3 regions of the Amorphus sp. MBR-141 genome follow, and region 3 is predicted to be linked to each of the others. Evidence: predicted binding sites of a transcription regulator. Region 3 holds the regulator's gene; each other region holds the start of a gene.
The links. Region 3 encodes LexA, which represses DNA repair genes until DNA is damaged. Its sites were predicted from a motif close to TGTTCNNNNTGTGTTCNG; they were not measured.
Positions count from the first base shown of each region.

Region 1 (7,447 bases), on a different contig from region 3:
TGGGGCGCTCCCGGATCAAGCTCCCGGATCAAAGACGGCTTCAGGCCGAGCCAGGCCGACCTGACGAGACCTGGACGACGCTGCTGCCGGGCTGCGGGTTGCGGTCGGCAAACCGGCCACCACCTTTGCCGTTCCTGGGTGGTGACGGGCACGCACGTAGGCGCGCCGTGCCGAAAGCCGCCCGGCGCGGCCGGACGTCCTGCGGAGTGACAGCCCTGGACCGGAAGACGGGGCATGCGAGGCGCCCGATTGAGGCCGTTTCGGCGGGTCATGAAAGAGCGATGGATGACCCGGTAGACTGGGCGTGCGAAAAAAAACCGGAAAAACTGCCGACAGACGTCAAGGTTGCATAAACTTTCTGCGACCAAACACGTTGTTGGATCTGTATCCCGATCGAGGAAGCGGAATAGGAAGTCTGACGAAATGCCCTTCAAGACATGGACCTTCGCGCTCCTGGCCACCGCCGTTGCCCTGGCCGGCTGCTCCAGCACCTCGACGCGCTATGCGTCCCCGCTTCCCGCCACGCCGAGCCAGCCGGTGAGTTCGGGCCAGCTTCGCCCGATCGAGCCGACCCCGCCTCCGGTGCAGGAGCCGGTCGTGGAAGAACAGGTTGCCACCGAAACCCAGGTCGCCGCGCTGCCCGACCAGACGTCTGCGCTCGAACTGCAGCGCACGGATCTTCTCGGCGGCTGGGGCGTCACCTCCGGCGGTGAAACCTGCCAGCTGTTCATGACGCTCACCACCTGGACCGGCGGCTACCGGGCCTCGACGCGGGGCTGTCAGGGCGAGGAACTGTCCAAGGTCTCGGCCTGGGAGCTGTCCGGCAAGCAGATCGTGCTGAAGAACAGCGAGGGCGGCAACGTCGCCACCCTGCTGGCGACCCAGGCCGACAACTTCAACGGCGCCACCGTCGGCGGCCGCGCCATCTCCGTCTACCGCTAGGGCCCGTTCCGATCAGGCGGGCTCGACTCGCCGGATCGATCAGAAATGGCCTGACGCTGCGATGTCACCAGGAGCCGTCCCGCATTGGATTGTGGGGCGGCTTCCGCGCGTGCCGGCGTCCCGTGCGCGCTGGCGGTTCCGCCTCAGATCAGCCGCGCGATCCAGGCGATCAGGTAGGCGCTGGGGACCAGCAGCGCCTGTGCGAGCAAGGTTCCCAGCAGCCGGCTTGCGACCATCCACACCACGACCCGCCGGAATCGCGGTTCGCTTTCGCGGCCCCGCACCACGTCGTCGGTCAGGCCGGCAAGGTAGGGATCGATCACCACGAACAGTGCGATCGTGGCAACCCCGTTGACGATGGATGACAGGGTCGCGGCGGTGACGCGGAAGGCGGGATCGATCGTGCCCGCGTAGATGGCCGCGAGCACGCCCACCGTCCACAGGGCGTTCGCCACGACGTTCAGCACCAGGATGGACCAGGAAACGTCGCGACCGGGGCTGAGGCCCCGGAGGTTCGCCAGCCGCGGCAGCGCCAGCGAGCGCCTGAGCACGGCGAGCCCCGAAGGCGCCATCGCCCGGGCGACCAGCCGGGGCACCGAGCGGTCGCGGGCGAAGCGGTCGACGCCGCTCACCGCGATGCGCTGCATGGTGGGGATCATCAGCCCCCCGACGATGGTGGCGAGCGAGGCCGCCCCGAGGATCAGGCTGAAGTCGAGCAGCAGCGGATGCGCCACCAGGCCGAGAATGTCGGTCTCCACCCGCTTGGCGATGAACGGCCCCTGGAACGAGTTCGACGTGCGCGACACCAGCACGAGGATGTTGAACAGCGACAGCGCCGTGGCGATCCGCCCGGTGCGGACGCCGGCGATGCGGAACGCGTAGGCGAGGGTGCCGACCAGGTGGATGACGAAGATGAGGGCGAGGATGAAGGCGAGCTGCAGATCCACGTCGCGTGAACCCCGGGAAGCCCGGCTGTCAGGCCGGCGCCGGCGGGGGGACGGGGCCGCCTGAGGCGGAGCTTACAGCCACCATCGCGGCGGACTCATGGCCGAGCGGCATCCGGCGCCGGTGTTTTTGCGGCCATCGCGACGGCGCGCACCCGGTCCTTTTCCTCCTCCAGGTGGAGCGCGGCCTCGCTGCGCTTGAGCGCCATTTCCGACTGCCGGTACGCGCAGGCGGCGAACTCGGGGCCGCCGATCTCCGCCAGCGCCGTGAAGGCCTTCTGGAGCCGGATCTGCACCTCGGCGAAGCCCGCGCCGTCGCGGGCGATCGGCGTGAACATGTCCTCGAACAGGTCGTCGGTCTCCAGACGGGCGATCCAGATCCGCGAATAGAGCTGTTCGCCATCCTCGGCCGCCTCAGCGGTCGCGTGCCATTCGGCGAGAACGCGCACCCCGCGGCCGATGATGTCGATCGCCGTGCCCGGGTCGTTGATGCCGGGCGAGAGCGCCCGCGAGGCGATTTCGGCGAGCACAGACAGGCCGAAGCGCGGGTCGCTGTCGTAGGTGCGCAGGTCGTCGATGGAGAACGAGCTGGCGATCAGCGTGCGGGCGTCCTCGATGTCGTTGCCGTTCACCCAGGCCAGCGGAAACCGGGGATGGACGAAGCGGCCGGGCGGCGCGTTGATGTAGATGTCGACGGCGTGGTCCTCGGCGATGTCCGCCAGGCCCGACATCGCCAGATGCTGCACGTAGCCGACCCGATCCGGGTAGATGGCCACCGCGTCGGGCGGAACGGAGCCGAGCGGCCGGGCGCCCAGCGTCGGGCTGCGGCCCCGGGCGGCCAGGGCGGAGCGGGTGGCGTCTTCCACCCGTTCGGTCGGTTCCTCGATCCGCCCCATGCTCGACAGATGGTCGATCCAGCGCAGCATGGTCAGCACGATCAGCAGCACGACGACGGTGGTGACCGCGAACAGGATCACCCGGCCGCGCTCGCCGTAGGCCCCGGTGGACAGCGCGATGATCCCGACGAGGCTGAACAGGAACGAGCCGATGAAGGTCCCGAGCGCGTTCTGGGCGGTGCTGTCCTGCAACAGGAGCCGGGTGGCGCGCGGCGTCACGTTGCTGGTCACCGACGAGTAGTGGGTCACCATCACGCTCAGCGAGAAGGTGGTGACCGCCAGCATGCTGGAGGCGAGGATCTTGAGGATGTCGTCGACGGCGTCCGCGCCGATGGAAGCCGACAGCTCGTAGGGGATGAACGGGCCGATGACGGTGGCCGCGAGCGCCGAGATGACGGCGAGCACCGCGAACAGGCTGGCGCGAACCCACAGCTTTCTCGTGATCTGCAGGAGGATCCATTGCCACTTGGAAAGCATGCGTGTCCCGATCGTGCTGAGGGCGTGCGGACCCGAGACCGCGACGATGGTCAACGGCGCCCACCCCTTTTGGTTCGCAGTATGTTACGGGAGGGGCAGGACAAATCGCCATCGAATTGATTCTCCGGGCTGTCCGGCGGAGCGAACGTGCCGCGCGGGCCCGGCCGATTGGCGCCATCGAAAGGATGAAACTGCAACCGTGAAAAAAGAACATATTGCGAACATGAACAAAACGAGTACACTCAGCTTGTTTGAAACGTTCCCGGCGTCGTGAGACATAGGAGACCACGAATGGCGCAGTCGAATCTGAAGTTGGTCGAGGGATCCTCCATGGACAAAAGCAAGGCGCTGGACGCGGCGGTCTCCCAGATCGAGCGTTCGTTCGGCAAAGGCTCCATCATGAAGCTTGGCGCCGGCCAGGTGGTCGAGGTGGAGTCCGTGCCGACCGGCTCGCTGGGCCTGGACATCGCGCTCGGGATCGGCGGGCTGCCGCGCGGGCGCGTCGTCGAGATCTACGGTCCGGAATCGTCCGGCAAGACGACGCTGGCGCTGCACACGGTGGCGGAAGCCCAGAAGAAGGGCGGCATCTGCGCGTTCATCGACGCCGAGCACGCGCTCGATCCGATCTATGCGCGCAAGCTCGGGGTGGGGATCGAGGATCTGTTGATCTCGCAGCCCGATACCGGCGAGCAGGCGCTGGAAATCTGCGACACGCTGGTCCGCTCCGGCGCCATCGACGTGCTGGTGATCGATTCGGTCGCGGCGCTCACGCCGCGCGCCGAACTCGAGGGCGAGATGGGCGACCAGCTGCCCGGCCTGCAGGCGCGGCTGATGAGCCAGGCGCTGCGCAAGCTCACCGGTTCGATCTCGCGCTCGCACACGATGGTCATCTTCATCAACCAGATCCGGATGAAGATCGGCGTCATGTTCGGGTCGCCGGAAACCACCACCGGCGGCAACGCGCTCAAGTTCTACGCCTCGGTCCGCCTCGACATCCGCCGCATCGGCGCGATCAAGGACCGCGACGAGGTGGTCGGCAACCAGACCCGCGTGAAGGTGGTGAAGAACAAGCTGGCCCCGCCGTTCCGCGAGGTCGAGTTCGACATCATGTACGGCGAGGGCGTGTCGAAGGTGGGCGAGCTCCTCGACCTGGGCGTCAAGGGCGGCATCGTCGAGAAGTCCGGCGCCTGGTTCTCCTACGACAGCCAGCGGCTCGGGCAGGGGCGCGAGAACTCCAAGCAGTTCCTGCGCGATCATCCGGACGTGGCGGCCACGATCGAGGCGGCGATCCGGCAGAATGCCGGCCTGATCGCCGAGCGCATCGTCGGCCAGGCGGAGCCGGACGCGGAAGGCAGCGAAGCCGACCTCGCTGCCGACGGCTAGAGCGGGATGAGGACAGCGGGATGCCGGCGTTCCGCTCGCATCCCGTTCCGGGATTTCACCGCCGGCCACGGTTACTGCCGGCCACGGTTCATGGCGTCAGGTTGATCGGACCTGGCTTCGTCGTGAACCGGAGCCTGTGCTGGTCGGGTCGACCCAGCCTGACCGGAGACGACTGCGGACGGCATTGATGCCGAAGCTGCGGCCGACCAGACAGCCCGATGTGGTCGGAAGACGCACCGGGCCTGCGCCCGCGGCGGTGGCAGCGATCCGGACCGACGGGTTCGTCAGCGTTGCGGCGAGTGTCCCGAAGACGGCCGGCCCCGAAAGGTCGGCCGCTTTGCGTTTGGGCGCCGCGGCTCGGGAACGCCGGTGTCCGCGCCGGGCGCGACGAGCCCACGGAACGTGCTACATCTCGGTCCGGGCGGCAGCCGCCGGGGACCCCCGGTCGCCTCCGCCCGATGCGTCCTGCGGACATCGCAGGGCTCGCCGACCGGCAGTCCGCGGCCGGAGACCGCACCCTGCGGCGACGGCCCTCGCGCGGGCGCCCGGACCGGGTTGCGCCGCCGGCGTTCACTTCGATCGCAGACGTGCGGTGGACAGGACCGGGTGCACGTCTATAAATCCGGCAAAACGAAGATCCGGCGGGAGCCGCCGGTACCAACGGGCAGTTTCATGAGCGGCGTCAACGAAATCCGGTCCCACTTCCTGGACTATTTTGCGCGTGAGGGTCACGAGATCGCGCCGTCGAGCTCGCTCGTCCCGCGCAACGACCCGACGCTGATGTTCACCAACGCCGGAATGGTGCAGTTCAAGAACGTCTTCACCGGCCACGAGCACCGCGCCATCCCGCGCGCCGTGACCGCCCAGAAGTGCGTGCGCGCCGGCGGCAAGCACAACGACCTCGACAACGTCGGCTACACGGCCCGCCACCACACCTTCTTCGAGATGATGGGCAACTTCTCCTTCGGCGACTATTTCAAGGACCGGGCGATCGAGCTCGCCTGGAACCTGGTCACCAAGGAGTTCGGGCTGCCGGCCGACCGGCTGATCGCCACCGTCTATTCCGAGGACGACGAGGCCTACGACCTCTGGAAGAAGATCGCCGGGCTGCCGGAGGACCGGATCATCCGGATCGCCACCTCCGACAACTTCTGGCAGATGGGCGACACCGGCCCCTGCGGACCGTGCTCGGAAATCTTCTTCGACCACGGTCCGGACGTTCCGGGCGGTCCGCCCGGCTCGCCCGACGAGGACGGCGACCGGTTCATCGAGATCTGGAACCTCGTGTTCATGCAGTTCGACCAGCAGCCGGGCGGCGAGCGGCTGGCCCTGCCGAAGCCGTCGATCGACACCGGCATGGGGCTGGAACGCGTCGCCGCGGTCCTCCAGGGCGTCCACGACAACTACGACATCGACCTGTTCCGCGCGCTGATCGGCGCCTCGGAGGACCTCATCGGCGTTCCGGCCGAAGGGGCCCAGGCGGTCAGCCACAAGGTGATCGCCGACCATCTGCGTGCGACGAGCTTCCTCATCGCCGACGGGGTGATGCCGTCCAACGAGGGCCGCGGCTACGTGCTGCGCCGGATCATGCGGCGCGCCATGCGCCACGCCCAGCTCCTGGGCGCGCGCGATCCGGTGATCTTCAGGCTGGTGCGGACGCTGGTCCGCGAAATGGGCCGCGCCTATCCGGAGCTCGGCCGCGCCGAGGACATGATCGCCGAGACGCTGGAGCTCGAGGAGGAGCGCTTCCGCCGCACGCTGGAGCGCGGTCTTGCGCTGCTCGACGAGGCGACCGAGCCGCTTGGACAGGGCGCGACGCTCGACGGCGAGACGGCGTTCAAGCTCTACGACACCTACGGCTTCCCGCTCGACCTCACCCAGGACGCGCTGCGCGGCCGCGGCCTCACCGTCGATGTCGCCGGCTTCGACGCGGCGATGGAGCGCCAGCGCGCCGAGGCCCGCAAGGCCTGGTCCGGCTCCGGCGACGCCGCCGTCGAGACCGTCTGGTTTGCGGTCAAGGACCGGGTCGGGGCGACAGACTTCCTCGGCTACGAGACGGACGTCGCCGAGGCGATCGTCACCGCGCTGGTCGCCGACGGCAAGGAGGTCGACCAGCTCGAGACCGGCATGAGCGGCGCCGTGGTGCTGAACCAGACGCCGTTCTACGGCGAATCGGGTGGCCAGGTCGGCGACACCGGCACCATCTCCGCCCAGGGCGTGCGCTTCCGGGTGACCGACACCCAGAAGAAGGCCGACGGCGTCTTCGTGCACCTCGGCACCGTCGAGGAGGGCGTCCTCGTCCGCGACCTGGCGGTGGACCTGGCGATCGAGGCGGCGCGCCGCACGTCGATCCGCGCCAACCATTCCGCCACCCATCTCATCCACGAGGCGCTGCGGCAGGTGCTCGGCACCCATGTCGCCCAGAAGGGCTCGCTCGTCGCCCCCGACCGGCTGCGCTTCGACTTCTCCCACAACAAGCCGATCTCGGCGGAAGACCTCGCCAGGATCGAGGACATAGCCAACCGCATCGTGCTGCAGAACGACCGCGTCTCTACCCGTCTGATGGCGCTGGAGGATGCCGTCGCGGCGGGCGCGATGGCGCTGTTCGGCGAGAAATATTCCGACGAGGTCCGGGTCGTGTCGATGGGCCACGAGGCGGCCGCCGACGGGCGCGAGCGGGTCTACTCGATGGAGCTGTGCGGCGGCACCCATGTCGGTCGCACCGGCGAGATCGGGCTAGTGACGGTCGCCTCCGAATCGGCCGTGTCGGCCGGCGTGCGCCGCATCGAGGCGTTCACCGCCGAT
Region 1 is NZ_JBRJGW010000004.1:181,025-188,471, forward strand. It holds gene ACSSVZ_RS07425 (AprI/Inh family metalloprotease inhibitor) at 424-942, shown strand; gene ACSSVZ_RS07430 (lipid II flippase Amj family protein) at 1,086-1,889, opposite strand; gene ACSSVZ_RS07435 (DUF2254 domain-containing protein) at 1,985-3,313, opposite strand; gene recA (recombinase RecA) at 3,551-4,642, shown strand; gene alaS (alanine--tRNA ligase) at 5,315-7,447, shown strand, end outside.
Region 1: a site for LexA is predicted at 3,466-3,483, ahead of recA (recombinase RecA). Genes of this name have one in related genera too.

Region 2 (7,447 bases), on a different contig from region 3:
AGCTCCGACAGGGCGTCCTCGCCGTTCATCTCGCCGTCGACCTCCAGATCCGGCACGGTGCGCCACAGGATCTCGGCCGCCTCGCGCATCTTGCGGGCGGAGGCGCTGTCGCGCGACCCGAAGTTCGAGTGCGACAGCAGCGCCGCCTTCGGCGTGGTGCCGAAGCGGCGCACCTGGCGCGCCGCCAGCCGGGTCATCTCGGCGATCTCGGCCGCACTCGGGTCGTCGGTCACGGCGGTGTCGACCAGGAAATAGGTGCCGGTCTGGCCGATCAGGATCGACAGCGCGGCGAACGAATTGACGCCCGGCGCGCAGCCGATGATGCCCTCCACGTGGGTGAGGTAGTCGTCGAACCGGCCCTCCAGGCCGCAGATCAGCGCGTCGGCCTCGCCCCGCTTCACGGCCAGCGCGCCGATCACGGTGGAATTCGAGCGCACCGCCGTGCGGGCGGCATCCGGGGTGATGCCGTCGCGGCCGACGAGGCTGAAGTAGAGGTCGGAATAGTCGCGGAAGCGCGGGTCGTCCTCGGGGTTGATGACCTCGATGGTCTCGCCCGGCCGCAGCTTCAGGCCGTGGCGCTCGGCGCGGGATTCGATCACCTTCGGCCGGCCGATGAGGATCGGCTCGGCCAGCCCCTCCTCCTTGATGATCTGGGCGGCGCGCAGCACGCGCTCGTCCTCGCCCTCGGCGTAGATGATGCGCTGCTTGCGCGTCTTCGCCTCGGCGAACAGCGGCTTCATGAGGACGCCGGTCTTGAAGACAAAGCGCGTCAGCCGGTCGTTGTAGGCATCGAAGTCCTCGATCGGCCGCACCGCGACGCCGGTCTCCATCGCCGCCCGCGCCACCGCCGGCGCGATCCTGAGGATCAGCCGGGGATCGAACGGCGACGGGATCAGGTAGTCGCGGCCGAAGATCCGCGTCTCGCCGCCATAGGCCTTGGCGACCACTTCCGACGGCTCCTCCTTGGCGAGGTCGGCGATGGCGCGCACGGCGGCGCGCTTCATCTCCTCGTTGATCGCCGTCGCGCCGACGTCGAGGGCGCCGCGGAACAGGTAGGGGAAGCAGAGGACGTTGTTGACCTGGTTCGGAAAGTCGGACCGGCCGGTGCAGATCATCGCGTCGGGACGCGCCTGGCGGGCGAGTTCCGGCATGATCTCCGGGGTCGGGTTGGCGAGCGCCAGCACCAGCGGCTGGTCGCCCATCCGCGCCACCATCTCCGGCTTCAGGATCCCGCCGGCGGACAGGCCGAGGAACATGTCGGCGCCGTCGATCACCTCGGCGAGGGTGCGCTTGTCGGTCGGCTGGGCGTAGACGGCCTTCCAGCGGTCCATGCTCGCCGCGCGGCCCTCGTAGACGACGCCGTCGATGTCGCAGACCCAGACGTTGCGGCGGTCGGCCCCGAGCGAAACGAGGAGGTTCAGGCAGGCGAGCGCGGCCGCCCCCGCCCCGGAGCAGACGATCTTCACGTCCTCGATCTTCTTGCCGGCGAGTGCCAGCCCGTTGATCGTGGCGGCGGCGACGATGATGGCGGTGCCGTGCTGGTCGTCGTGGAAGACCGGGATCTTCATCCGGGCCTTCAGCTTGTCCTCGATCTCGAAGCAGTCCGGGCCGCGGATGTCTTCCAGGTTGATGCCGCCGAAGGTCGGCTCGATGGCCGCCACCACGTCGCAGAACTTGTCGATGTCGCGCTCTTCGACCTCGATGTCGAAGACGTCGATGTTGGCGAACTTCTTGAAGAGGACCGCCTTGCCCTCCATCACCGGCTTGCCGGCGAGCGCCCCGATGGCGCCGAGACCGAGCACGGCGGTGCCGTTGGAAATGACGGCGACCAGGTTGCCGCGCAGCGTGTAATCGAGGGCCGCGGTCGGGTCCTTGGCGATTTCCAGGCAGGGCGCGGCAACGCCGGGCGAATAGGCGAGCGACAGGTCGCGCTGGGTGCCGAGCGGCTTGATGGGCTGAATCTCGAACTTACCCGGACGCGGCAGCCGGTGATACTTGAGCGCCGCCTCGTCCAGTGTCTCGCTCGTCGGCTTCATCTGCGACATGTGTTCTCCATCCGGCCTGCGGCCACGTCCGGCGACGGGTCTGCGGGATCCCGCGCGCGCCGACCTCGCATTAGCCCAATTGACGCGCCCGGTTCAAACGCTACGGCGGCGACGGGGCCGATCGAAGGCCGTCGCCATCGCCACATAGAGCACGGTGGCATTCAGAATGTGCCAGAGGAAATGCGTGCCGATCGGAAACGCGGCGCACACCGGCAGATCGGCCATGCGCGAGGCCAGCGAGACCGCGAACAGCATGGCGGCCAACAGCAGGCCCGCCGCGCGCGGATCGCCGCGCGCCGCCAGCACGGCGCCGACGCCGACAAGCCCGAAGAGCGCCGGGATGTAGGACGCCGATCCGCCGAACACCAGCTGCAGGAACGGGACCGTGCCCACGCTCGCGACCAGATAGGCCACCGTCGCGGCGAGCGCCCAGGCGACGGGCAGCCCCAGGAAGCGGCGCATGGCGAGGAAGAAATAGGCGAAGATGAACGCGGCGATCGGCGCCGTGTCGGCGATCGCCGCCCAGCCGGTCGCAAGCGTGTGGAACAGGAAGGAGCCGATGCCGATCAGCGCGGTCAGCAGCGCCAGCGCCAGCACCGGCCAGTCGCCCCGCTGGCGGCTCCACCGGTGCACGATCAGCACCGCCGCCACGATGAAGACGACGTTGCTGACCGCATTCAGAGGTTCCGACCAGAAGCTTGGCCCGGTGCGTTCGCAGTACAGATCCAACGCCTCGGTCACGACGCACTTTCCCCTGCTCCGGCACGCTTGTGAACAGCCGCGCCTATCGCCATGGTCGCCATGATAGTTCTTCGTTTGGAGATCCGACCATGCCCCATCTCGACGAGACACGAACCTTCATCCCCGTGTCCATCGCCATTCTGACGGTTTCCGACACGCGGACGCCCGAGACCGACCGGTCCGGCGACACGCTGGCCGGGCGGATTGCCGACGCGGGCCACTGGCTCGCCGACCGGGCGATCTGCAGCGACGACATCGCCGCCATCCGGGGACACGTGCGCAAATGGACGGCCGATCCGGCGATCGACGTGGTGATCACCACCGGCGGCACCGGCTTCACCGGTCGCGACGTGACGCCGGAAGCCATCAGCCCGCTGTTCGACAAGCACATGGACGGCTTCTCGCCGCTGTTCCACCGCATCTCCGCCGACACCATCGGGACCTCGACCGTCCAGTCGCGCGCGACCGCCGGCCTGGTCAACGCGACCTTCGTGTTCGTCCTGCCCGGATCGCCGGGGGCCTGCCGGGACGCCTGGGACGGGATCCTCAAGGCGCAGCTCGACTATCGCCACACGCCCTGCAATTTCGTCGAGATCATGCCCCGGCTGTCCGAAACGATGCGCCGCGGGGCCGCCCAGGGAGCGGGCCGCACGGTCTGAGCGGGTCCGGGAGATCGGGGCTGGAAGGCGGAGAGCGCTGCCGTCGCGCGCTGCAAAGGCGACCGCACGCGGCCGCTTGCGGAGAGCGGCCGCCGCGGGTGGGCAGGCTCTGGGGGCTCAGGGGTGAACGAGCGCCCGTGACCTCAGCACGCTGAGGCGGCGCCAGGAGATCGCGGCATCCAGGGATGGCGCGTGCCGGCCGTCGTCGAGCGCCTTGGCGAGCGCGCTGCGCGTCGCCAGCAGGCCCTGCTCGGGCACCGGAAGGCCGAAAATGTGGGAGCGCAGCGAGACGACCGCCTGGGAGATGCGGCGCGGGCGGACGAATTCGTCGAAGGCGAACCGGAACACCGCGGTGCGCTCGCCGGCGCATCCCGCCCGTTCGGCGGATTCGACGAAGGCGGAGACTTCCCGCTGCCAGCCGGGCTCGAGCGCGACCGTCGGCTCCAGAACCAGAATCCAGCGTCCGCGCTCCACCGCCGACAGCGCGGCGGCGACCCGTTCGTCGCGCGGCTCGTCCAGGCTGATCAGCCGGCAACCGGCGGCATCGGCGACCTTCGAGGTCCCGTCTTCGGACCGCCGGTCCGCGACGATCACTTCGGCGACCACCCCGTCGACCGCACCGGGGACAAGCGCCGCGAGGCAGCGAGCGAGCGCGAATTCGTTGTTGTGTGTCGGAATAATGACGCTCAGCATTCCCAGTGCATATCATGTTGCGGCGCACAAGGCGAGCGCATCGCGTCCAAAAATTGCGCAAGCCTGCATTCACGTCACGCACATTGCCGCCGCGACGGGCCCAGAGGCCCCCGGCCTCGCCAACGGATAGGAACATTTGCCTTGCACGGCGCATTTGTTCCTGTATTGTTCCTATTCAGGTCCCCACGTTCCCGGCCGTCCGCACCCCGGACACGCCGACCGGAACCTGGAACAAAACGAGATCAAACACACGTCGCACCGCGTCTCCGTGGCCTGGGTGGCCCGGCCTTGCGCGGCAGCGACCCAACCGGAGAGGTGGCGCCATGAATGCCCCTTTGCGACAGCCTCTGACCTCGACCCTGGCGCCGCCGCCGTTCGTCGATCCGGACGGCGAGCCCGCCCCGTTCGGAGCGCGCCTCAACGACCATCGCCGCCGCGGGCGCGGCGCGGCGGTCAATCCGGCCGGCCGGTTCGAGAAGAACGCGACCGAGACGATCGACGACGGCTGGGAAGGCCTCGGCGACCTGCCGGCCCTGAAGACCGAGGTGCGGCTGGAGACGCCGCGCACGGTGATCACCCGCAACGAGTCGCCCGACATCGGCTTCGACCGCTCCATCAACCCCTACCGGGGCTGCGAGCACGGCTGCGTCTACTGCTTCGCCCGGCCGTCCCACGCCTATCTGGGCCTGTCGCCGGGACTGGACTTCGAGACGCGGCTGACCGCCAAGCCGGGCGCCGCCGCCGTGCTGGAACGCGAGCTCTCCAACCCGCGCTACCAGCCGAAGACCATTGCGCTCGGCACCAACACGGACCCGTACCAGCCGATCGAACGCGACTACAAGATCACCCGGGAGATCCTGGAGGTGCTGGAACGCACCAACCATCCGGTCGGCATCGTCACCAAGTCGACGCTGGTGCTGCGCGACATCGACATCCTGCAGCGGATGGCCGAGCGCGGGCTGGTCAAGGTGGCGATCTCGGTGACCACCCTCGACCGCAAGCTCGCCCGGGCGATGGAGCCCCGGGCCGCGACGCCGCAGAAGCGGCTGGACACCATCGAACAGCTTGCCGCCGCCGGCATCCCGACCAGCGTGCTGGTCGCCCCGGTCATCCCCGCCCTCAACGACGCGGAGATCGAGACCATCCTGGAGCGGGTCTCGGCGGCCGGCGCGCGCGAGGCCGGCTACGTGCTGCTGCGGCTGCCGCTGGAGGTCTCCGACGTCTTCAAGGACTGGCTGCTGCGGCACTATCCCGACCGCTACCGGCGGGTGCTGTCGATCCTGCGGGCGATGCGCGGCGGCAAGGACTACGACGCCACCTTCGGCAAGCGGATGAAGGGCGAAGGCCCGTACGCCTGGACGCTGGGCCGCCGGTTCGAGCTTGCGGCGAAACGCCACAAGCTCAACACGTCGAAGACGCGCCTGCGCACCGACCTGTTCGTCCGCCCGCTCGGCGACGGACGCCAGCTCAGCCTGTTCTGACGGCACCCGCGGGCGGCGGGCGGCTGCGGGCCGCCGCCGGTCGGGCGCGGCCAGGGCCTTTTCCGATCAGCGGGAACCACCGGATCGATCGGGCATGGCTCCAGATCGGGCATGGCTGGGGATGAGGCATTGCTTGAGGTTCGGTGCGGTCAGCCGTGCCTTTTCGGTCCGGCGGGACCGATCCGGACGGGACATGCTCCGGGCGGCGGGTTTTCCCCGCCGGCCAACACGGGCAGGATGGGAGCCATCCGCGAATCAGCCCCGTCGAAGCCGATGCCAGCCGCAGCCGCCAGCCCTCCGTCGATCTACCCGAACCCCGCATTCGACCGCGCCGCGCGCAAGCGGGCGGGCGGGCCGGTGTGCGGCGTCGACGAGGCCGGCCGCGGCCCGTGGGCCGGACCGGTGGTGGTCGCCGCCGTCACCTTCCCCAGGGGCGTGAGCGTGGCGGGCGTCGCCGATTCCAAGGTACTGTCGGCGGAGGCGCGCCACGACCTCTACGCCCTGATCGTCGCCCGGGCGGACGTGTCGGTCGTCGTCGCGTCCAGCAACCGCATCGACGCCATGAACATCCGCGGCGCGACGCTGTGGGCGATGACGCGCGCCGTGGCCGGCCTCTGCGAGTGCCCCCGGCTTGCCCTCATCGACGGCAAGGACGTGCCGAAGGGGCTTGCCTGCGCCGGCGAGGCGATCGTCGACGGCGACGCCAAGTCCGCCGCCATCGCCGCCGCCTCGATCGTCGCCAAGGTCACCCGCGACCGGCTGATGCAGCACATGGCGCTGTCGTTCCCGGACTACGGCTTCGAGCGCCACAAGGGCTACGGCACCCGGCACCATCAGGAGGCGCTCGCCTCCTTCGGCCCGACCATCCATCACCGGCGCTCGTTCCGGCCGATCCGCATCCTGCTCGGGCTCGAGCCGGCCGACGCCCTCGCCGGCTGACCGAAGGTCGGGCCGGGCCCGACCCGAAGCCGCGCAGCCGCTCAGGCCGCGCGGTCGGCGGGTGGCGCGAAGCGTCCGTAGAAGGTCTCGTCCTTCTCGGCCATCTCGACCAGCAGGTCGGGCGCCGCGAAGCGCTCCCCGAACGCCGCCTCCAGCGCGCGGCACTCCTTGAGAAAGGCGGCCGCGCCGATGCCGTCCACGTAGGACAGCGTGCCGCCGGTGAACGGCGCGAAGCCGTAGCCGAGGATCGAGCCGACGTCGGCCTCGCGCACGTCGGTGACCACCCCCTCCTCCAGGCAGCGGATCGCCTCCAGTGCCTGGATCGCCAGCAGCCGCGCCTTCAGCGTGTCGACGGAGATGTCGTCGGCGGCCTTGGACGGTCCGGTGATCTGGTCGAGATCCGGCCAGAGCCGCTTCTTGCCGCCGGCCGGATAGTCGTAGAAGCCCTTGCCGTTCTTGCGGCCGAGCCGGCCGTGGGTCTCCACCATCGCCGAGACCAGCCGGTCGTGGGCGGGATCGACGGCGCCGCCGCCGAGGTCGGCCTTGGCGGCCTTGAGGATGCGGTGGACGAGGTCGATCGCCACCTCGTCGGTGAGCGCCAGCGGCCCGACCGGCATGCCGGCCATGCGGGCGACCGTCTCGATCATCGGCGCCGGCACCCCCTCCATCAGCATGAGGTGGGCTTCGGTCAGATAGCGGATGACGCAGCGGTTGACGTAGAAGCCGCGGGAATCGTTGACGACGATGGGCGTCTTGCGGATCGCCTTGACGAAGTCGAGGGCAACCGCCAGCGCCTCCGGCCCGGTTTCCTCGCCGACGATCACCTCGACCAGCATCATCCGCTCCACCGGCGAGAAGAAGTGCAGCCCGATGAAGCGGTCGGGGCGCG
Region 2 is NZ_JBRJGW010000001.1:42,081-49,527, reverse strand. It holds gene ACSSVZ_RS00230 (NADP-dependent malic enzyme) at 1-2,045, opposite strand, end outside; gene ACSSVZ_RS00225 (ceramidase domain-containing protein) at 2,139-2,786, opposite strand; gene moaB (molybdenum cofactor biosynthesis protein B) at 2,876-3,445, shown strand; gene ACSSVZ_RS00215 (glycosyltransferase) at 3,563-4,138, opposite strand; gene ACSSVZ_RS00210 (PA0069 family radical SAM protein) at 4,462-5,619, shown strand; gene ACSSVZ_RS00205 (ribonuclease HII) at 5,893-6,558, shown strand; gene ACSSVZ_RS00200 (3-hydroxyacyl-CoA dehydrogenase NAD-binding domain-containing protein) at 6,600-7,447, opposite strand, start outside.
Region 2: a site for LexA is predicted at 4,294-4,311, ahead of ACSSVZ_RS00210 (PA0069 family radical SAM protein). Genes of this name have one in related genera too.

Region 3 (7,447 bases):
CGCCTTCCTGGTCGGCGAGAGCCTGATGCGCCAGGACGACGTGGAGTCCGCCACCCGCACCCTGCTCGACGGCGCCACCGTCGGCGTACGGCTGGCGGCCGAGTAGATCGGGCCCGATGGCAGGCGACACCCTCACCCATCTGGACGAGACCGGTGCCGCCCGCATGGTCGACGTGTCGGAGAAGTCCGCCACGCGCCGCGAGGCCACGGCAACCGGCAGCGTCACCATGCGCGCCGAAACGCTGGCGCTGATCCGCGCCGGCAACCTGAAGAAGGGAGACGTGCTCGCCACCGCGCGCATCGCCGGCATCATGGCAGCCAAGCGCACCCACGAGCTGATCCCGCTCTGCCATCCGCTGCCGGTCACTTCCGTCAAGGTCGACATCGAGGCCGATCCGGCGCTGCCCGGTCTGCGGGTGACCGCCACCGTGGGCGTCGACGGCAAGACCGGCGTGGAGATGGAAGCCCTCACCGCGGCGAGCGTCGCCTGCCTGACGATCTACGACATGGCGAAGGCGGTGGAGCGCGAGATGGTGATCGGCGACATCCGCCTGCTGGCGAAATCCGGCGGCCGCTCGGGCGACTACCGCGCGGGGCCGGCCACGTGAGCCTCCTCCCCGTCCAGGAGGCGCGGGCGCGCGTGCTTGCCGGCAGCGTCCGGCTCGGCGTCGTCCACGTCCCGCTCGCCGACGCCGTCGGCCGGGTGCTTGCCGAAGATATTTCCGCCACCCGGCAGCAGCCGCCGTTCGCCGCTTCCGCCATGGACGGCTATGCCGTGCGCGCCGTCGACGCGGCCGAGGCGGGCGCAACCTTGCATCTGGTGGGCGCGTCGGTTGCCGGCCGCCGTTATGCCGGCACCCTGGCGCTCGGCGAGACCGTGCGCATCTTCACCGGGGCGCCGGTGCCGGACGGCGCCGACACCGTCCTCATCCAGGAAAACACCGAGACGGTGGACCCGCAGACGGTCCGGGTGACAGTGCCGGCCCAGCCCGGTCGCCACATCCGCCGCGCAGGGCTTGATTTCGAGACCGGCGCCGCGCTGCTTGCCGGCGGGACCCGCCTAGACGTGCGCCACGTCGCACTGGCTGCCGCCATGAACCATGCCACACTGCCGGTCGGCCGGGCGCCGAAGGTCGGCCTGATCGCCACCGGCGACGAACTCGTGGCGCCGGGAGAGGCACCCGGCCCGGATCAGATCGTCGCCTCCAACACGCCGGCGCTGGCCGCCCTGATCACGGCAGCCGGCGGCGAGCCGATCGATCTCGGCATCGTCCGCGACAACGACGCGGCGACCGTTGCCGCGCTTGCCGACGGCCGGGATCGCGGCGTCGACATTCTCGTCACGCTGGGCGGCGCCTCCGTCGGCGACCACGACCTGGTGCGCAAGGCATTCTCCGACGTCGGCATGGAGCTCGGGTTCTGGCGGATCGCCATGCGCCCCGGCAAGCCGCTGATCTTCGGCCACCTCGGCGGCATCCGGGTCCTCGGCCTGCCCGGCAATCCGGTGTCGAGCCTGGTCTGTGCCATGCTGTTCCTGATCCCGCTGGTGCGCGCCCTGCAGGGCGACGCGGCACCGGGCCCCGCCTACGCGGCGGCGCGGCTGACCCACCGCATGCCCGCCAACGACGGCCGCGAAGACTACGTGCGCGCCCGCCTCACCGAGCGCGACGACGGCCTGCCGGAGGCCGATCCCTTTTCGCTTCAGGATTCCTCGATGCTGTCGACGCTCGCGGCTTCCGGCGCCCTGATCGTCCGTCCACCCAACGCACCGGCGGCAGAAGCCGGCAGCCTCTGCCGCATCCTGCGGCTCTGAGGCTCCGCGCGCTGGCCGGAGCGACCAGGACGGCTTGCGGCGGTGCGATCCGCCGACAGCGAGCCGTTCCGCCTTTTGTGGAAGGCACACCCACCCGATGATCGGACGATTGTCCGCGCCGGGCGGCCGACCATTCCCTTTCCGCTTTCCCCCACCGCTCGAATCGCACAGATTGCGCCTCCCGTCCCGGCCACGATCCGGCCGCGACCTGTTCCCGCTCTGGGCCTGCAGGACGCAAACCGAACATTAACCGTTGCGGAACACATATGGAACGTGTAGCGTTCGTTCCTGATTTGTACCGCACACGCGATGCATCGCTGACCCGAGGGGTGGGGCCGAATTCATGCTGACCCGCAAGCAACATGAACTTCTGATGTTCATCCACGAGCGGCTGAAGGAAAGCGGCGTTCCACCCTCTTTCGACGAGATGAAGGATGCGCTCGACCTCCGGTCGAAGTCCGGCATTCACCGCCTGATCACCGCGCTGGAAGAGCGCGGCTTCATCCGCCGCCTGCCGAACCGGGCGCGGGCTCTGGAAGTGATCCGCCTGCCGGAATCGTCGAACCCCTCGCTTGGCGCCAACCGCTCCCGCGGCTTTTCGCCGGAGGTAATAGAAGGGTCCCGGGGCAAGGCGCCGCCTGCTCCGGCTCCGGCCGACCACGGCGGATCGGGCGGCTACAGCGTGCCGGTCATGGGCCGGATCGCGGCTGGTGTCCCGATTGCGGCGATCCAGCAGGAAAGCCATCAGATCACGGTTCCGGCCGACCTGATCGGCGGTGGCGAGCATTTCGCCCTCGAGGTCCACGGCGATTCGATGATCGAGGCAGGCATCCTCGACGGCGACACGGTGCTGATCAAGCGCTCGGACGCGGCCGACAACGGCGACATCGTGGTCGCTCTCGTCGACGACGAAGAAGCCACTTTGAAGCGGCTGCGCCGCAAGGGGGCATCGATCGCCCTGGAAGCCGCCAACCCGGCCTACGAGACCCGCATCTTCGGTCCCGACCGCATCCGCATCCAGGGCAAGCTGGTGGCGTTGTTCCGGAAGTACTGAGATCCGCCGATGGCCGCGCGTAGCCGACGGCAGCCTTGGCGGAGATGACGGCTCGTCAGCGCCGAACCACCGGGGTCGCAGTCCAGGGACGCGCGGTCCGCGGCCGGGCATGCTGCAGCCGATAGTACGGCGGATCGTCCTGCCAGGTGAGCGCGAGCGCGCCCGCCTGACGCAGGAGGTTGCGGTCGACGATCAGACGCGGGCCCGAGCAGCCCGGCGGGGCGTCGTGGCGGGTAATCAGGATCTCCGCGCGGACGCAATCCTCGACGAAGGCGGCCGGATCCTCGGCGAAGGCCGCGACCGGTGGCGGCCTTGCTTTGCGGACACTCACCGCAACGCTGACGATCCCGTCGGTGGCGTTTGTGGCAGGCCTGTTTGCCGCTGCGCCGGCTTCCCTGCCACGCCTGAGCCCGATCGGTGCCGGGAGCGTCAGCGTGCAGCCGAGATCGTCGCAGCGCACCGCATCCCGCACCGCCGGGTCCAGTGGATCTCTGGTGTCCCCATCCGCCCTAAGCCACATGGCCGCGGCGAACGCCCCGCCTTGCGCCGTTGCGATCCTCAGGCGCCCGTCGGTTCCCCGCACCGCAACGGCGCGGCCGTCGTCGGAAATGAGCAGGTCAGGGCTCGAGCCCAGCGGGGCTATCGCAAGGCCGGCAGCGATCGGGACCACGCCGAGGAGCCGCCAGCCGGCCTGCCAGAGCGCCAGCCAGAGCAGCCCGCCTGTCATTGCGAGAACGGCTGCGGCCGGCATGCGGCCCACGCCGCCGGTCTGGCCGCTGAGACCAGCCACCCACTCCGCAATCCCCACCACCGCGTCGAGGCCCAGGCCCATGATCGGGAGCACCAGCGGGTCGAGCCCGAGCGGCATCAGCGCCACCGAGACGACCCCGAACGGCATGACGATCAGGCTGACGAACGGCATCGCCAACAGGTTGCCCAGAAGGCCAAGCGGCGCCAGCCGGTGGAAATGCAGCGCCCCGATCGGAGCGGTGACCAGCCCTGCGACAAAGGACGTGAGTGCCAGGCCGCCCATCCAGAGCGCCGCGGTGCGCAGGACGCGTCGTCCATGGCCCGCGTTGCGATCCCCGCCGCCGGAGCGCTCGCGCGTCGCCTGCCACTCGTAGGCGGCGACGAGCGCGATGACCGCGGCGAATGACATCTGGAAGCCAGGACTGAGGACGGCGGCCGGATCGAGGATCATGACGACAAGTGCAGCGACCGCAACGGAGCGAAGGGTCAGCGCCGGCCGGTCGACGAGGACGGCCAGAAGGGCCACGGCCGCCATCACGAATGCGCGGATGGTGGCGACGGCACCGCCCGAAAGGATCAGGTAGACCAGCCCCGCCATGAGGGCTGCGACGGCCGCCCACTTCTTGATCGGCCGCCTGAGCGCGAGGCCGGGGATGGCCGCGAGCACGAAGCGCACGGTGCCGAAGATCGTCCCGGCCACCAGCGCCATGTGCAGACCGGAGATCGCCAGGATGTGGCCAAGGCCGGAGAGCCGAATGGCATCCTGGGTCTCTTCCGGAATCCCGCCGCGGTCGCCCACCAGAAGCGTCGCGGCGATCTCCCCGTTCTCGCCGGGAAGTGCCGCGCGCAGCCGTGTGCCGATCCCGTCGCGGACCCGAGCGACCATGGCGCGCAGGCGGATGTCCGCCGGCGCCGGTCCGAGATCGGCCGCCTTCGGCATCCCGTACGAGAAGCCGGTGGCGCCAATGCCCTCGAAGAACAGGCTGCGGGCCCCATCGTAGCCTCCGGGCTCGACCGGGCCACGCGGCGGCGCCAGCCGGGCAAGCACGGCGATGCCGTCTCCGACCCTGGGAGCCGGCCCCTTTCCCCGCGCGGTGAAGCGGACGCGCGCGGGGGTCCGGGGCCGGCCGAGGCCCTTCAGGTGATGAACCCGCACGATGTAGCGGACGGCACCGTCCGGGCGCGGTTCGCGCGCTTCGACCCACCCGTCGAGCTCCACGGTGCGTTCGCCTCTGATGACCGGTGCCGCCACCCGCGCGGTCTGGGCCGATGCCAGCGCCAGCCCGGCCAGCATCGCGGTCACCAGAACGAGCGCCGGAAACGCGGTCGGAGCGCTGCGCGCCCGGGCCGCGGCGCAAGCGGCGGCAAGGCCGAGGGCTGCGAGCGTCGGCCAATGAGGCTCGCGCGGCAGCGCGAAATACACCGAAACGCCGAGCGCGAAGGCCACCGGGATCCACAGGAAACCCCGTCCCCGGTCCAGGTCGCTGCGCAGGCAGTCTGCCAGCCAATTGGAGAAGCGGCCGGCGGCGACGCGCAGACGGACCGGCAGCGGCGCCCCAGGCACCGGCAGACCGACCCGTCTCGCCACGGCGCCGCGACTGCGCGCGCCCACAGCACCCGGCTGCAACGCCACCTGAACCCTCCCAACGCTTGGGTGCGGTCGCGCGGCCGTGCTACACGACCCACGCTTGAGCACGTCGCGCGCTCGCTCTCTGGTAGAATGCGCGAAAACTGAAAAACCGAAAGAGGTAAGAATGTCGGCGCCCGTTGTTACGCGCTTCGCCCCCTCCCCGACCGGCTTCCTGCACATCGGGGGCGCCCGCACCGCGCTCTTCAACTGGCTCTATGCCCGCCACACCGGCGGCAAGATGCTGCTGCGCATCGAGGACACCGACAAGGAACGCTCCACCGAGCCGGCGATCGCCGCGATCCTGGACGGTCTCGCCTGGCTCGGCATCGACTGGGACGACGAACCGATCTTCCAGTCGGCCCGTGCCGAGCGCCACGCCGAGATCGCCCATGCGCTGCTCGAGCGCGGCCACGCCTATCGCTGCTTCGCCACCGCCGAGGAACTCGCCGAGATGCGCGAGACGGCACGCGCCGAAGGCCGCCCGCCGCGCTACGACGGACGCTGGCGCGACCGCGACCCGTCCGAGGCGCCGGCGGGCGCGCCCTTCGTCGTGCGCATCAAGGCGCCCCAGGACGGCGAGACGGTCATCCAGGATGAGGTGCAGGGGCGCGTCGCCTTCCCCAACAAGGACCTCGACGATCTGGTCATCCTGCGCTCCGACGGATCGCCCACCTACATGCTGGCCGTCGTCGTCGACGACCACGACATGGGCGTCACCCACGTCATCCGCGGCGACGACCACCTGACCAACGCCGGCCGACAGACGCTGATCTACAAGGCGATGGGCTGGGACGTGCCGACCTGGGCGCACATTCCGCTGATCCACGGGCCCGACGGCGCCAAGCTGTCGAAGCGTCACGGGGCGTTGGGCGTCGAGGCGTACAGAGCGATGGGCTACCTGCCGTCGGCGCTGCGCAACTATCTCGTCCGCCTCGGCTGGAGCCACGGCGACACGGAGATCTTCTCCACCGAGGAGATGGTCGAATGGTTCGACCTCGCGCAGATCGGCCGGTCTGCCGCGCGCTTCGACTTCGCCAAGCTGGAGAGCATCAACGGCCACTATCTGCGCAGCACCGACGACGCGGAGCTGATGGCGGCGATCGATGCCCTGCTGCCGCACATCGAGGGCGGCGCCGACATCCAGGCCGTCCTGACCGCGGACGTACGCGCCCGGCTGATGCACGCGCTCGGCGGCCTGAAGGAGCGCGCCAAGACGCTGGTCGACCTTCTGGAATCGGCTGCCTATGTCTGGGCGACACGGCCGCTCGACCTCGACGAGAAGGCGGCCAAGATCCTCGACGCCGACGCCCGCGGACATCTGGGCGCCCTCGCCGAGACCTTCGCCGCGCTGCCGGACTGGACGGCTGCGGAGACTGAGGCCGCTGTCCGCGCCTACGCGGAGCAGCACGACCTGAAGCTCGGCAAGGTCGCCCAGCCGCTGCGCTGCGCGCTGACCGGCAAGACGACCTCGCCGCCCGTCTTCGACGTGCTGGAGACGCTGGGCCGCGACGAAAGCCTCGCCCGCATCCGCGAACAGGCGGCCGGCTAGCGCCTTTTCCGGTCAGTCCAAGCGGTCCGACCCGGAGAGGCTGAAGCTTGGATGCGCGTGCGGTCGGCCCACGCCCACGCCCCATGCTGCTTGACGTCCCTTGCGCCGCGCTCCCCGCATTTCGGGGGGCGTGCGCGGGCCCGCGCCGGCAGTGCGCCGGCCCGCCGGCAAGCACACCGATGCGCGGCGGAGCATCACCTTGCAATTCTTCCAAGTAAAATCTGCAGAAGCCTATGAAACACTGCGGTAATTTTTCCATCGAAATAACATTGATTCCGTGGCAGTAGCTTTGCGCGCCCAACCCCGCGCAGAAGCACGCGAGTTCGTCAGTATAGTCTGGAATTCCTCCAGATCATCGCATCAGCAGTTCTTGTCGACGGCGACGACGCACGCGAATCTGCGCGGCTGCCCTGCCGGCAGCGCCACGCCACCGCCGCCATCGACGCCACAGGATCCGAACCATGACCGACATGACACCGCTCACCGCCCGCACCAGCGTGCCGCTCGCCGATCCAGCGGGCATGATGGACCGGCTCTGCGACCATATGAGCGAGCACCTCGAGGTCGCCCGATCCGGATCGTCGGCGATCTTCACCTCCTATTACGGCACGACCGAAGTCCGGGCCGGGGCGGCGCATCTCGCCTTCGATA
Region 3 is NZ_JBRJGW010000020.1:63,329-70,775, forward strand. It holds gene trpC (indole-3-glycerol phosphate synthase TrpC) at 1-106, shown strand, start outside; gene moaC (cyclic pyranopterin monophosphate synthase MoaC) at 117-608, shown strand; gene ACSSVZ_RS22215 (molybdopterin molybdotransferase MoeA) at 605-1,813, shown strand; gene lexA (transcriptional repressor LexA) at 2,157-2,867, shown strand; gene ACSSVZ_RS22225 (ComEC/Rec2 family competence protein) at 2,923-5,250, opposite strand; gene gltX (glutamate--tRNA ligase) at 5,372-6,796, shown strand; gene ACSSVZ_RS22235 (DUF2218 domain-containing protein) at 7,258-7,447, shown strand, end outside.